DNA from 2 places in the Plantactinospora solaniradicis genome. Region 2 is predicted to be linked to the other one. Evidence: predicted binding sites of a transcription regulator. Region 2 holds the regulator's gene; the other holds the start of a gene.

Region 1 (6,081 bases), 150 kb from region 2:
AAGGGGCGCCCTCCGGACGGAGGACGCCCCTTCGCGTACCGCTTCGCTCAGGCCGCGGCGAGCGCCGGGCCGTCGACGGTGCCGAACTCGCCGAGGTCCTCGGCCGGCCGCAGGGCCAGCGCGAGTACGTCCGCGACGTCGGCCAGGGTGTGCACGGTCAACTGCTCCCGCACCTCGGCCGGCAGGTCGTCGAGGTCCGGCTCGTTGCGGGCCGGGATGATCACCTCGGTCAGGCCGGCACGGTGCGCGGCGAGCAGCTTCTGCTTCACCCCACCGATCGGCAGTACCCGACCGGACAGGGTGACCTCACCGGTCATCCCGAACTCCGGGCGTACCGGCCGGCCGCTGGCCAGCGAGGCCAGCGCGGTGACCATCGTGATGCCCGCGCTCGGGCCGTCCTTCGGCACCGCACCCGCCGGAACGTGCAGGTGGATCCGCCGCCCGGCCAGCGCGTTCGGGTCCAGCCCCAGCGCCCGGCCGTTCGACCGGAGGTAGGAGAGCGCGATGTGCGCGGACTCCTTCATCACGTCGCCGAGCTGTCCGGTCAGGGTCAGCCCCGGCTCGCCCTCCATGCTGGTCGCCTCGATGAACAGGACGTCACCGCCGGCACCCGTCACCGCGAGCCCGGTGGCCACCCCGGGTACCGCCGTCCGCTCCGCCGACTCCGGCGTGAACTTGGGCCGGCCCAGGTAGCTGGCCAGGTTGTCGGTGTCGACCCGGACCGGTCCCTCGGCCCCGGCCAGCGCGACCGCGACCTTGCGGAGGATCTTCGCCAGCGCGCGTTCGAGCTGCCGTACTCCTGCCTCGCGGGTGTACTCGGCGGCGATCCGGCCCAGCGCCTCGTCGGCGATGCTCACCTCGTCGGCGGTCAGTCCGGCCCGCTCCAACTGCCTCGGCAGCAGGTGGTCCCGGGCGATCGCGACCTTCTCGTCCTCGGTGTAGCCGTCGAGGGTGACCAGTTCCATCCGGTCCAGCAGCGGACCGGGGATCGCGTCGACCACGTTGGCGGTCGCCAGGAAGAGCACGTCCGACAGGTCGAGGTCGACCTCCAGGTAGTGGTCCCGGAACGTGTGGTTCTGCGCCGGGTCCAGCACCTCCAGCAGGGCGGCGGCCGGGTCACCGGCGTACCCCGCCGAGATCTTGTCCACCTCGTCGAGCAGCACGACCGGGTTCATCGAACCCGCCTCACGCAGCGCCCGGACGATCCGGCCGGGCAGCGCGCCGACGTACGTCCGGCGGTGGCCACGGATCTCGGCCTCGTCCCGGATGCCGCCGAGCGAGACCCGGACGAACTTCCGACCGAGCGCCCGGGCGACCGACTCGCCGAGGCTGGTCTTGCCGACTCCGGGCGGACCGCCCAGGGCCAGCACCGCACCCGAGCCACGGCCGCCGACCACCTGGAGGTTGCGGGCCGCGCGCCGGTTGCGCACCGCCAGGTACTCCAGGATCCGGTCCTTCACGTCGGACAGGCCGGCGTGGTCGGCGTCCAGCACCTCCCGGGCCTGGACCAGGTCGGTGTTGTCCTCGGTACGCGTGCTCCACGGCATCTCCAGCACCGTGTCGAGCCAGGTACGGATCCAGCCCGCCTCCGGAGAGGCGTCGCTGGCCCGCTCCAGCTTGCCGACCTCGCGCAGTGCCGCTTCGCGTACCTTCTCGGGCAGTTCGGCGGCCTCGACCCGGGACCGGTAGTCGGCCGAGCCGTCCGGCTCGTCCTCGCCCAGTTCCTTGCGGATCGCGGCGAGCTGCTGGCGGAGCAGGAACTCGCGTTGGGACTTCTCCAGCCCCTCCCGCACGTCGGAGTTGATCTGCTCGGTGACCTCCTGCTCGGCCAGGTAGTCCCGGACCCAGGTGACCAGCAGTTCGAGCCGGCTGGTCACGTCCGGAGCGCCGAGCAGTTCGATCTTCTGTTCCAGGGTGAGCCACGGCGCGTAGCCGGCCGAGTCGGCCAGTTCGGAGAGGTCGGTCATCCGCTCCACCGCGTCGATCACCTGCCAGGCACCACGGTCCTGGAGCAGCGACGTCACCAGCGCCCGGTACTCCCGGGCGAGTTCCTTGGCCCGGCCGGCGGGCGCGGGCTCGTCGATCTCGATCGTCTCGACCCAGAGCGCCGCACCGGGACCGGGCACGCCCGACCCCACCCGGGCCCGGGACAGGCCACGGACCACCGCGGCGGGTTCACCGCTGGGCAGTCGGCCGACCTTCTCGATCGCGGCGACGACGCCGACGGAGCCGTACTCGCCATCGACCCGGGGCACGGCCAGAAGCTTCTTGTCGCCCGTCGCCCGGGCGGCGTCGACTGCGGACTGGGTGGTCGCGTCGAGGGTCACCGGGATGACCATGCCGGGCAGCAGGACAGCGTCGGTCAGAGGAAGAACCGGAAGAGTTGCCATCACACACCTGCCATCGATTAGTTGAGCTTGTACGACTCAAGTAACAAATGGTGCTCCGTGTTCCGGCATGTGACCCAGGCCACCTTCCGAATCGACCAACCGCGGCGATTGTCCTGTTCAGGACCTCCGAAGGCCGGATTCGTCCGGAGTCCACTCCACGAAGAGCGCGGTCGCGTCGTCCTGGAGCTGGTCGTTCTGGTGCCGCAGGATCGCGCCGACCAGCCGGCGCATGCTCTCCGGCGTCGGCAGGCCGTCGGCTAGCGCCCGGGTGACCAGGTCGACCAGGCGATCGACGCCGAACATCTCGCCGGTGGAGGAGCGCGCCTCGATGACCCCGTCGGTGTAGAGCAGCAACTGGTCGCCCGGATGCAGCATCTCCTCGACCACCCGGGGGCCGTCGGCGGACAGGTAGCCCAGCCCGAGCGGCAGCGCCGTCGGGGCCGGCAGCACCCGGCCCAGCCGGCCGCCCCGGAGCAGCAGCGGCGCCGGGTGCCCGGCGACGACCATCCGGAGCGCCCCGGTCCCGCAGTCCAACTCGGCGAGTACGGCGCTGGCGAAACTGCCCGGTCGGTGCGCATGGATCAGCTTGTCCACGCTGCGCGTCGTGTCCCGCAGGTCGAGCCCACAGCGCCGGGCGTTGCGGTAGGCCGACAGGCAGAGTGTGGCCAGCAGGCTGGCCTCGGTGCCGTGCCCGACGGCGTCGAACAGCGCCACCGAGAGCAGGTCGCCGTTGAGGGCATAGTCGAACACGTCCCCGCCGATGTCGTAACAGGGCTCCAGGATGCCGGTCACCATGGCACGGCTGGCGGTGAAGCTGAGCGGCGGCAGTTGACTCCAGACGATCTCGGCGGCGAGCTGCATCGGCTCCCGTCGCCGGATCCGCTCGATCTTGTCGCCGTACGCCCGGCGGCTGATCAGGAGCTGCGCCACCACGGCGGCCAATTCGTCCGCAGCGTCCCGTAGCTGCCCGGGTGACCCGGTCGTGGCGATCTCCACCACGCCCAGCCGGTGGCACCCGTCCACCAGCGGTACCCACAACCGGCCCGCCCGGCCCACCCGCCCGGCACGACGGTGCGTACGGCCGGCGGTGAAGGCCCGTCCGCCCAGACTCCCGTCCACCCGCAGCGGCCGGCGGCGGGGCACGCCTGGCCCGTCCAGGGGAACGAGGAAAGTCTGGTTGTAGTCGACCACGTAGATGACGATCTCGCTGGCACCCAGCGCCGGGGCGACCGCCATCACCGACTGGGGCAGATCGTCCAGCCCGGCACATGGCACGTCGGCGAGCAGCCGGCGCAGCTCGACGATCGGCTCCACGCCGCCACCTCCCCCCGCGCCCAGGGAGTTGGGCACGCGCCCGCCAACGGTACGGCGGCCATCGGACAACCGGCAGGCAGGTACCGACCCGAGCAGCCGGGCCGGGGTGTCGGGGTCAGATCGACGGGCCGCCGAGTCAGTGCGGGATGAACCAGCCCCACCGGGCCGCGCGCAGCAGTGCGGTGTGCAGGTCCGGCGCACCGAGCCGCATGGTGAGCCGGTGGGTCATCTCGGCGACGGCGCGGGCCGGAAGATCCATCGCAACCGCGATCCGTTGGTCGGACCAGCCTTCGAGCAGCATGCCCAGGATCATCAGCTCGTCCCGGCTCAGGACGGGCCGGCCGCTGGGCACGACGGATACCAGCACCAGCGCGACCAGGTGCGACGGTTCCGGAGGGCAGGCCAGCACCACGACCCGGATGAACTCGTCCTTCTCGTCGTTGCAGGTGTGTGGCCGGACCGGCCAGAGGAACGACCCACCGCCGTTGCCCAGGGCGTGCTGCCGGGCGGCTGTCGTGAGCAACGCCGAGCCCGGAGCCAGCAGGGCATGCTCCCGCAGGCCGGGTAGCGGCACGGCCGTGCCGTCCCGGGTCAGCACGACACCGCCCACCGCGTCTCGGACGATCCGGGCCAGCATCGCCACCGACCGGATCGGATCGACCAGAGTGGCGATCCGGGACGCCAGGACGCCGATCAGGTCACGCTCCTCGTTGGTCGGATGGTCCCACTTCTCGGTGTTGAAGACGAGCACCCCGAGATGTCGGCGGTCCCGGGTGAACAGGCCGACGGCCAGACCTCCGCGGAACCCGGCCGGCCGGTAGTACTCCGGCCACACCGGCAGTTCGTCGAGTGGGACCGGCGAGTCCCGGGCAGACTGCGGGGCCGGCGTCTCACTCAGCCCGCACAGGTCGATCTGATCCGCCAACTCAGGGGTACCGAAGTACCGACGGGTGCGGTCGTCGTATCCGGTGGTGGCGAGTCCGATGTACCGGGAATGCTCGTCGTCGCGCAGCCCGAGCCAGGCTGCCTGGAAGGGGAACACCCGGTGGATCAGGGCCAGTGACTCCTCCGCCTGATCGCCCAGGTTCGGTGCTGCGGCGATCCCTGCCAGTTCACGAGCGACACCCGACGCGGACGGGGGAAGCCTTCTCATCAGTCAACTCCGAAACGAGAGACGCCGGTACAAGGCGCAGGGGTCAACGGCGGATCCGGGCCAGGGGCCGCGGTACGTACAGACCCAGCCGCAGCGCCCGGACGGCGGCGAGGGTGCGGCTCGGGGCGTTCAGCTTGCTCAGGATGTGTTCGATGTGCGCGGCCACGGTGCGCTGGGCGATCAGCAACCGGTTGGCCATCCGCTGGTTGGACCAACCGTCGACGAGCAGACCGAGGATCTCCAACTCCCGCCGGGTCAGTCCGCGCAGGTCGCCGGCGGGAGAGGTCAGCACCACCGCGAGCAGGTGTGCCGGCACCGAGGCCGGACAGGACAGTACGGTGATCCGGATGTGACCTTCGGCCCCGTCCGGCGGCTGGTACGGACACAGGAACGAGGTGTGCAGGTCGCCCTCGGCCAGACCCGACGCCGCCACCTCGAGCACCACCGACCCGGGTCGCAGCGCCGGATGCCCCGCCAGCCCCGGCAGCGGCAGTACGTTGCCGGCCCGGGTCAGCACGACTCCCGCTTCCGCGTCGGCGACGATGTTCGACAGGACCACGATGGAGCGCATCGGGTCCACGGCGTCGGAGATCAACGGGGCGAGCAGCCCCAGAAAGTCGCGGGCCTCGTCGCTCGGGTACGCCGGATGGTCGGTGTGCAGGGTGATGAGTCCCAGATGCCGGCCGTCCGGACTGAACAGCGTGACGCCGACCCCCTCGCGGAAGCCCGCCGGCTCCAGGTGTTCCGCCCAGGACTGCAGTTCCGCCGGAGGAACCGGGGCGTCACGGACGCACATCGGTGGGCGATCCCGATCCATCCCGAGCAACTCCATCTCGTCGTAGTGCTCCGAACTACGCAGGTAGGCGAGAGTGGGCTCGGCGTAGCCTGATTCACCCAGTAGTCCGAACTCCCGAAGTTCCGGATTGAGCACGAACATCACGGAGCCCGTGTACGGCACGAGCCGGTGCAGGACGGCCATCAGTTCCGGCACCCGGTCGGCCGCGTCACCCGGTAGTGCCGTGATCCGCTCCACCTCGGCGGCGATCTCTGCCGCGCGGGGTGGGAGGTCAGCCATCCCCTCTTCCGACACGTCGAAGATCCAACATTGCGATCCACTCCCTCGCCGTATCGGTAGACCTGTCAATCGACAAAAACGCGCGGGTGCGTTTATCTAGGAAAACGGCGAGTGATGCCCCAGGACGCGGCGACCCGTACGAAAGGAAC
Region 2 (6,081 bases):
GGACGCCGGGGCGTTCCGGGCCGCTATGACCCTCTTCGATGCCCGTCCGACGGCTGGCCGGAGCCGGTGGGGAGGCCGATCGGGGGGTTGCGTCCATGTGACTCAAGTCCGACTTTGACGCAGCCGGAGATCATGGCACTATTGAGCCCGGTCCACTCAACTTGCGGTGGGTGCGCTGCGGGCGGCGCCCGTCACCTGCCTTGTAACGAAGCGAGGAAGCGAAGATGGCACGTGCGGTCGGAATCGACCTCGGCACGACGAACTCCTGCGTCAGCGTTCTCGAAGGCGGTGAGCCCACCGTCATCGCGAACGCCGAGGGCTCGCGGACGACTCCTTCGATCGTCGCGTTCGCCCGTAACGGCGAGGTGCTCGTCGGTGAGGTCGCCAAGCGTCAGGCGGTGACCAACCCGGACCGGACCATCCGGTCGGTCAAGCGGGAAATGGGCACCAACTGGTCCGTTGACATCGACGGAAAGAAGTACACCTCGCAGGAGATCTCCGCGCGGACGCTGATGAAGCTCAAGCGGGACGCCGAGGCGTACCTGGGTGAGCGGATCACGGACGCGGTGATCACGGTGCCTGCGTACTTCAGTGACGCCCAGCGGACCGCCACCAAGGAGGCCGGGGAGATCGCCGGCTTCAACGTGCTGCGGATCGTCAACGAGCCGACCGCGGCGGCGCTCGCCTACGGTCTGGACAAGGGCTCGAAGGAGCAGACCGTCCTGGTCTTCGACCTGGGCGGCGGCACCTTCGACGTGTCGCTGCTGGAGCTGGCCGAGGGGGTCATCGAGGTCAAGTCGACCAGCGGTGACAACCACCTGGGCGGCGACGACTGGGACGAGCGGATCATCGAGCACCTGGTGAAGACCTTCCGGGGCCAGCACGGTGTCGACCTGTCCCAGGACAAGATGGCGATGCAGCGGCTCCGCGAGGCGGCCGAGAAGGCCAAGATCGAGCTCTCCGCCGCCACCACCACCAGCATCAACCTGCCGTACATCACCGCCGGCCCGAGCGGGTCCGACGGTGCTCCCTCGGCTCCGCTGCACCTCGACGTGACGCTCAGCCGGGCCGAGTTCCAGCGGATGACGCAGGACCTCCTGGACCGCTGCAAGGGCCCGTTCGAGCAGGCCATCAAGGACGCCAGCATCAAGATCAGCGAGGTCGACCACGTGATCCTGGTCGGCGGCTCGACCCGGATGCCGGCCGTCTCCGAGCTGGTCAAGCAGCTCACCGGCCGGGAGCCCAACAAGGGCGTGAACCCCGACGAGGTCGTCGCGGTCGGCGCCGCGTTGCAGGCCGGTGTCCTCAAGGGCGAGGTCAAGGACGTCCTGCTGCTCGACGTGACGCCGCTGAGCCTGGGCATCGAGACCAAGGGCGGCATCTTCCACAAGCTGGTCGAGCGGAACACCACCATCCCGACCAAGCGGTCCGAGGTCTACACGACCGCCGACGACAACCAGCCGTCGGTGCTGATCCAGGTCTTCCAGGGCGAGCGCGACATGGCCGCGTACAACAAGAAGCTCGGCACCTTCGAGCTGACCGGCATCGCGCCGGCCCCGCGCGGCGTACCGCAGATCGAGGTCACCTTCGACATCGACGCCAACGGCATCGTGCACGTCGGCGCGAAGGACCTCGGTACCGGCAAGGAGCAGTCGATGACGATCACCGGCGGCTCGGCGCTGCCGAAGGACGACATCGAGCGGATGATGCGGGACGCCCAGGACCACGCCGACGAGGACAAGCGGCGGCGGGAAGAGGCCGAGATCCGCAACCAGGCCGAGCAGCTCCAGTGGCAGACCGAGAAGTTCCTGGCCGAGAGCGGTGACAAGCTGCCGGCCGAGTCCCGGGACAAGATCGGCGAGGCGCTGGGCGACCTGCGCTCCGCGCTCGGCGGAACCGACCTGGAGAACGTCAAGTCGGCGCACGAGCGGCTGGCCAAGGTCTCCCAGGAGGCCGGCACGCTGCTGTACGCGGCGCAGGGCGAGCAGGCGCAGGCCGGTGCCGGGGCGGGCGCCACGGACGGTGGGCCGACCGGTGCCAAGGCCGGCGACGACGACGTGGTGGATGCGGAGATCGTCGACGAGGACGACAAGAAGTGACCCGTCACCTCCGCAGTCACGTTGCCCGTAAGCAAGACGGATCGAGGTAGTCGTATGACGGACAAGCCACGAGCCGTCGATCCGGACACCGTCGGATCGACGCCGGGTGGCTCCGCGCCCGGCCGGGCCGAGAGCACGGCCGGCGAGGGCATCGTCATCCGGGACAAGCGGAAGATCAATATGACCGGGGACAAGGTCAGCCAGGGCCGGCACGCCCAACCCGACGGGGCCGGCGAGACGGACGCGGCCGGCACGCCGGCCGACGGTGCCCCGACGGCGGTGAAGGATCCGAACCCGGATCCCGAGCCGCCGGCGGGCGCCGAGGCGCCGACCGTGGCCACCGGGGAGGTCGACGACACCGAGTCGAGCGGCGCCGCCGGCACGGTCGACGACGCGAAGTCGATCGACGGTACGCCGGACGTGCCGGACTCGGCGGCAGTGACCGACCAGGGCGACGTGACGGACGAACCCGACGCCGCAGCGGACGAGCCCGCGCCGGCCACTCCGGTGGTGGACGACGCCGAACTCGCCGAGGTGCTGGAGGCGGAGAAGCCGTCCGGCACCGAGGGCCCGGTGGTGGACGCTCCGGCCACACCGGTCGGTGGCGGCGCCCCGGAGGTCGACGGCCCCGGCCCGCTGGGTGCCGAGTTGGCGGCCCTACGCGCCGAACTGGACGAGCGGACCAGGGACCTCCAGCGGGTGACGGCGGAGTACTCCAACTACCGCAAGCGGGTGGACCGGGACCGGGGACTCGTGGCGGAGCAGGCAACCGGGGCGGTGCTCGTCGCCCTGCTGCCCGTACTCGACGACCTGGACCGGGCCCGGGAGCACGGCGACCTGGTCGGGCCCTTCGGCACGGTGGCCGAGCAGTTGAACGCCACGCTGGGCAAGTTCGGGCTGACTCCGTTCGGCGAGAAGGGCGACCCCTTCGACCCGAACCGGCACGAGGCGGTCGCGCACCGGACCTCCGCCGAGGTCACCGAGTCGACCTGCGTCGAGGTGATGCGCCGGGGCTACCAGCTCGGCGACCGGGTGTTGCGGGCCGCGCTGGTGGCGGTTGCCGATCCAGAGTCGGAGTGAATGGCCGCGAGCGAGGGTGATCCGGTTTTGCGTGGTCGAGGTACCGCCCGTCCGGGGTTCGGGTTCGTAGAACCGGGTACGGGCGGCGCCTCGACCACGTCACAGGGAAAGGGGGTGGACGATCGATGAGTTCCAAGGACTGGCTGGAGAAGGACTTCTACGCCGTGCTGGGGGTGGACAAGTCCGCCTCCGCAGACGAGATCAAGAAGGCCTACCGGAAGCTGGCCAGAGAGTCGCATCCCGACCACAACCCGGGTGACGTGCAGGCCGAGGAACGGTTCAAGACCGCCTCGGAGGCGTACGACGTACTCGCCGACGCGCGCAAGCGCAAGGAGTACGACGAGATGCGCTCGCTCTTCGGCTCGGGCGCGTTCCGGCGGAACGCCAGGGCCGGTGGGCAGCCCGGGGGCTACCCGTTCGACGTCTCCGACCTGTTCGGCGGGGCGGGTCAGCCGGGCGGCGCCGGTGGTGACCGCCGGTTCGGCGGTGCCGGATTCTCCGACCTGTTCAGCTCGATCTTCTCCGGCGGCAGTGGTCCGGCCCGGGGCCGTGGTCCGGCCCGGGGGCGGGACGTCGAGGCCGAGGTGGTGCTGGACTTCGACGACGCGGTACGCGGCGTGACGGTGCCGCTGACGCTGCGCGCTCCCGGCGTCTGCGACACCTGCCACGGCGACGGGGCCAAGCCGGGTACGTTGCCCCGGACCTGCCCGCAGTGTCACGGGGCCGGTGTGGTCACCCGGAACCAGGGGTCGTTCAGCTTCTCCGAGCCGTGCCGGGAGTGCCAGGGCGTCGGCACGATCGTCGACGAGAAGTGCCCGGAGTGCCGGGGCACCGGCGGGGTGACCAAGTCGCGCACCCTCAACGTGCGGTTCCCGGCCGGGGTCGCGGACGGCCAGCGGATCCGGCTCGCCGGGCGCGGGGAGCCCGGTGACCGGGGCGGTCCGGCCGGCGACCTGTACGTGCTGGTGAAGGTGCGCAACGACGAGCTGTTCGGGCGCAGTGGCGACGACCTGACGCTGACCGTGCCGATCACCATCGCCGAGGCCGTGCTCGGCACCGATCTGCGGGTGCCCACCCTGGACGCCCCGGTCACGCTGCGGGTGCCGCCCGGTACGCCGAGCGGTCGTACCCTGCGGGCCCGGGGGCGGGGTGTGGCCCGGCGCGACGGCCAGGCCGGTGACCTGCTGGTGACCGTGGAGATCGTGGTACCCGAGCAGCTTTCCGCCGAGGCGCGTGAGGCGCTGGAGGCGTTCGCCGCACAGACGCCCCCGGCGGGACGGGAACATCTGGACGCCCGGGTGCGTCGTTTCAACTGACCGGTCAACGCGGAGGTGATCAAGGTGGCTGATGAGTACGTCGTCGTCTCGATCGAGCAGGCGTCCGACGCCAAGGTTTTGATGATCTCGGTGGCGGCCCGGATGGCCGGGATGCATCCGCAGACCCTTCGGCAGTACGACCGGATGGGCCTGGTCCAGCCCGGCCGCGCGCCCGGGGGCGGACGCCGGTACAGCGCCCGGGACGTCGCGCTGCTGCGCGAGGTGCAGCGACTCAGCCAGGACGACGGGGTCAACCTGGCCGGGATCAAGCGGATCATCGTTCTGGAGCAGCTCGTCGACGAACTCCAGCAGCGGGTGGCGCAGCTGCAGGCGGAGCTGGACGCGGCGTACCGGCGGGTGGCGGAGTTGGAGGCGCTCGGTGGGCTGCCCCGCCGCGACCTGGTCCCCACCACGCGGGCCTCGACCGCGCTGGTGGTCTGGCGCCCACGCCGGTCCGGTCCCTCGGCCTGACCGGGCCCACTCGGGCGCCATTACCCGAAAGCTTTCGAAAGCGGCGCTTCCGTGGATCTAGTAATCCCATCCGGCGGCGCTGGGAAATGATTACCTCGAACGCGCAGGATTCATTACCCCGGCAATCGGCGTGAGGGTCGATCGTACGTATTGGCGACGTCAAACCGTTGATCTGATCGCCACCGCGTTCCACCGCATGCCGACGCGTTCATGAGACGCACCGTCGATCCGGTCCGACCCCCGACCGGTTCGACCATGCTGGCCGACGAGCCTAATGAATCATGATGTCCGACCCGGCGTGGCCTGTGTGCCCGTCGGGCGCTGGTTAATGGATCAGATCCAGAATCATCCGACCGGCGCGGGAGTGAAGATTTCATGAAGATTAATTAATTGACGTCAATCAATGTAATGACTATGGTGAGCGGCGGGCGCGACCGCATCGCGACGACCGGAAGGAACTAGTATGTCCAACGTGATGGCTGTCGGCGGCGTACTCGCGGCGGCACTGTTTGCCTCGACGGTAACTACCGAGCCCCTGGCGGCCCCCGCTGAGCGGATCACCATCAGCGTGGAGACCGTCAACGGCTCGGGCTGCTCGGCGGGGACGGCCAGGGTGAGCACCGCAGCGGACGATACGTCCTTCACGGTCACCTACAGCGACTACTACGTCCTGGCAGGCGACGGGGCGAGGCCGACCGAATCCCGGAAGAATTGCCAGCTCAGCCTTCGGGTGCAGATCCCTCAGGGCCTCACGTTCGCGGTGGCCCAGGTGGACCTGCAGGGCTTTGCGCACCTCCAGCCGGGAGCCACCGGCTCGCAGCACTCGCACTACTACTTGATGGGCACCTCGCCGACCGCGCAGACGAGCCACGAGTTCAAGGGGCCGTACAGCGACCACTGGCGCACGTCCGACCGCGCCGCGGCCCTGGTCTACGCGCCGTGTGGCGAGGAGCGCAATCTCAACGTCAACACCGAACTGCGGGTGGATGGCGGCGGTTCTGGCAACGGCACGAGCTTCATGGCGATGGACACGACCCGCGGCAGTGTGCGCAGCGTGTACCACCTCAGTTGGAGAGACTGCTGATCGCGCTGCCGCAGGCGTCTCTTGACCGCGG

Evidence for each region. The regulator HspR, encoded in region 2, represses chaperone genes until heat shock. The targets are predictions, from matches to a motif close to TTGAGTNNNNNNNACTCAA.
Region 1: lon (endopeptidase La) is a predicted target of HspR. The motif match lies at 2,412-2,430, and genes of this name have one in related genera.

Annotation. Positions count from the first base shown of each region.
Region 1 covers NZ_JBHSPR010000018.1:10,402-16,482, forward strand. The annotation lists gene lon (endopeptidase La) at 48-2,390, opposite strand; gene ACFP2T_RS21755 (PP2C family protein-serine/threonine phosphatase) at 2,508-3,704, opposite strand; gene ACFP2T_RS21760 (hypothetical protein) at 3,841-4,857, opposite strand; gene ACFP2T_RS21765 (helix-turn-helix transcriptional regulator) at 4,901-5,932, opposite strand.
Region 2 covers NZ_JBHSPR010000018.1:164,526-170,606, reverse strand. The annotation lists gene dnaK (molecular chaperone DnaK) at 225-2,099, shown strand; gene grpE (nucleotide exchange factor GrpE) at 2,154-3,179, shown strand; gene dnaJ (molecular chaperone DnaJ) at 3,305-4,495, shown strand; gene ACFP2T_RS22480 (heat shock protein transcriptional repressor HspR) at 4,520-4,966, shown strand; gene ACFP2T_RS22475 (DUF4360 domain-containing protein) at 5,430-6,050, shown strand.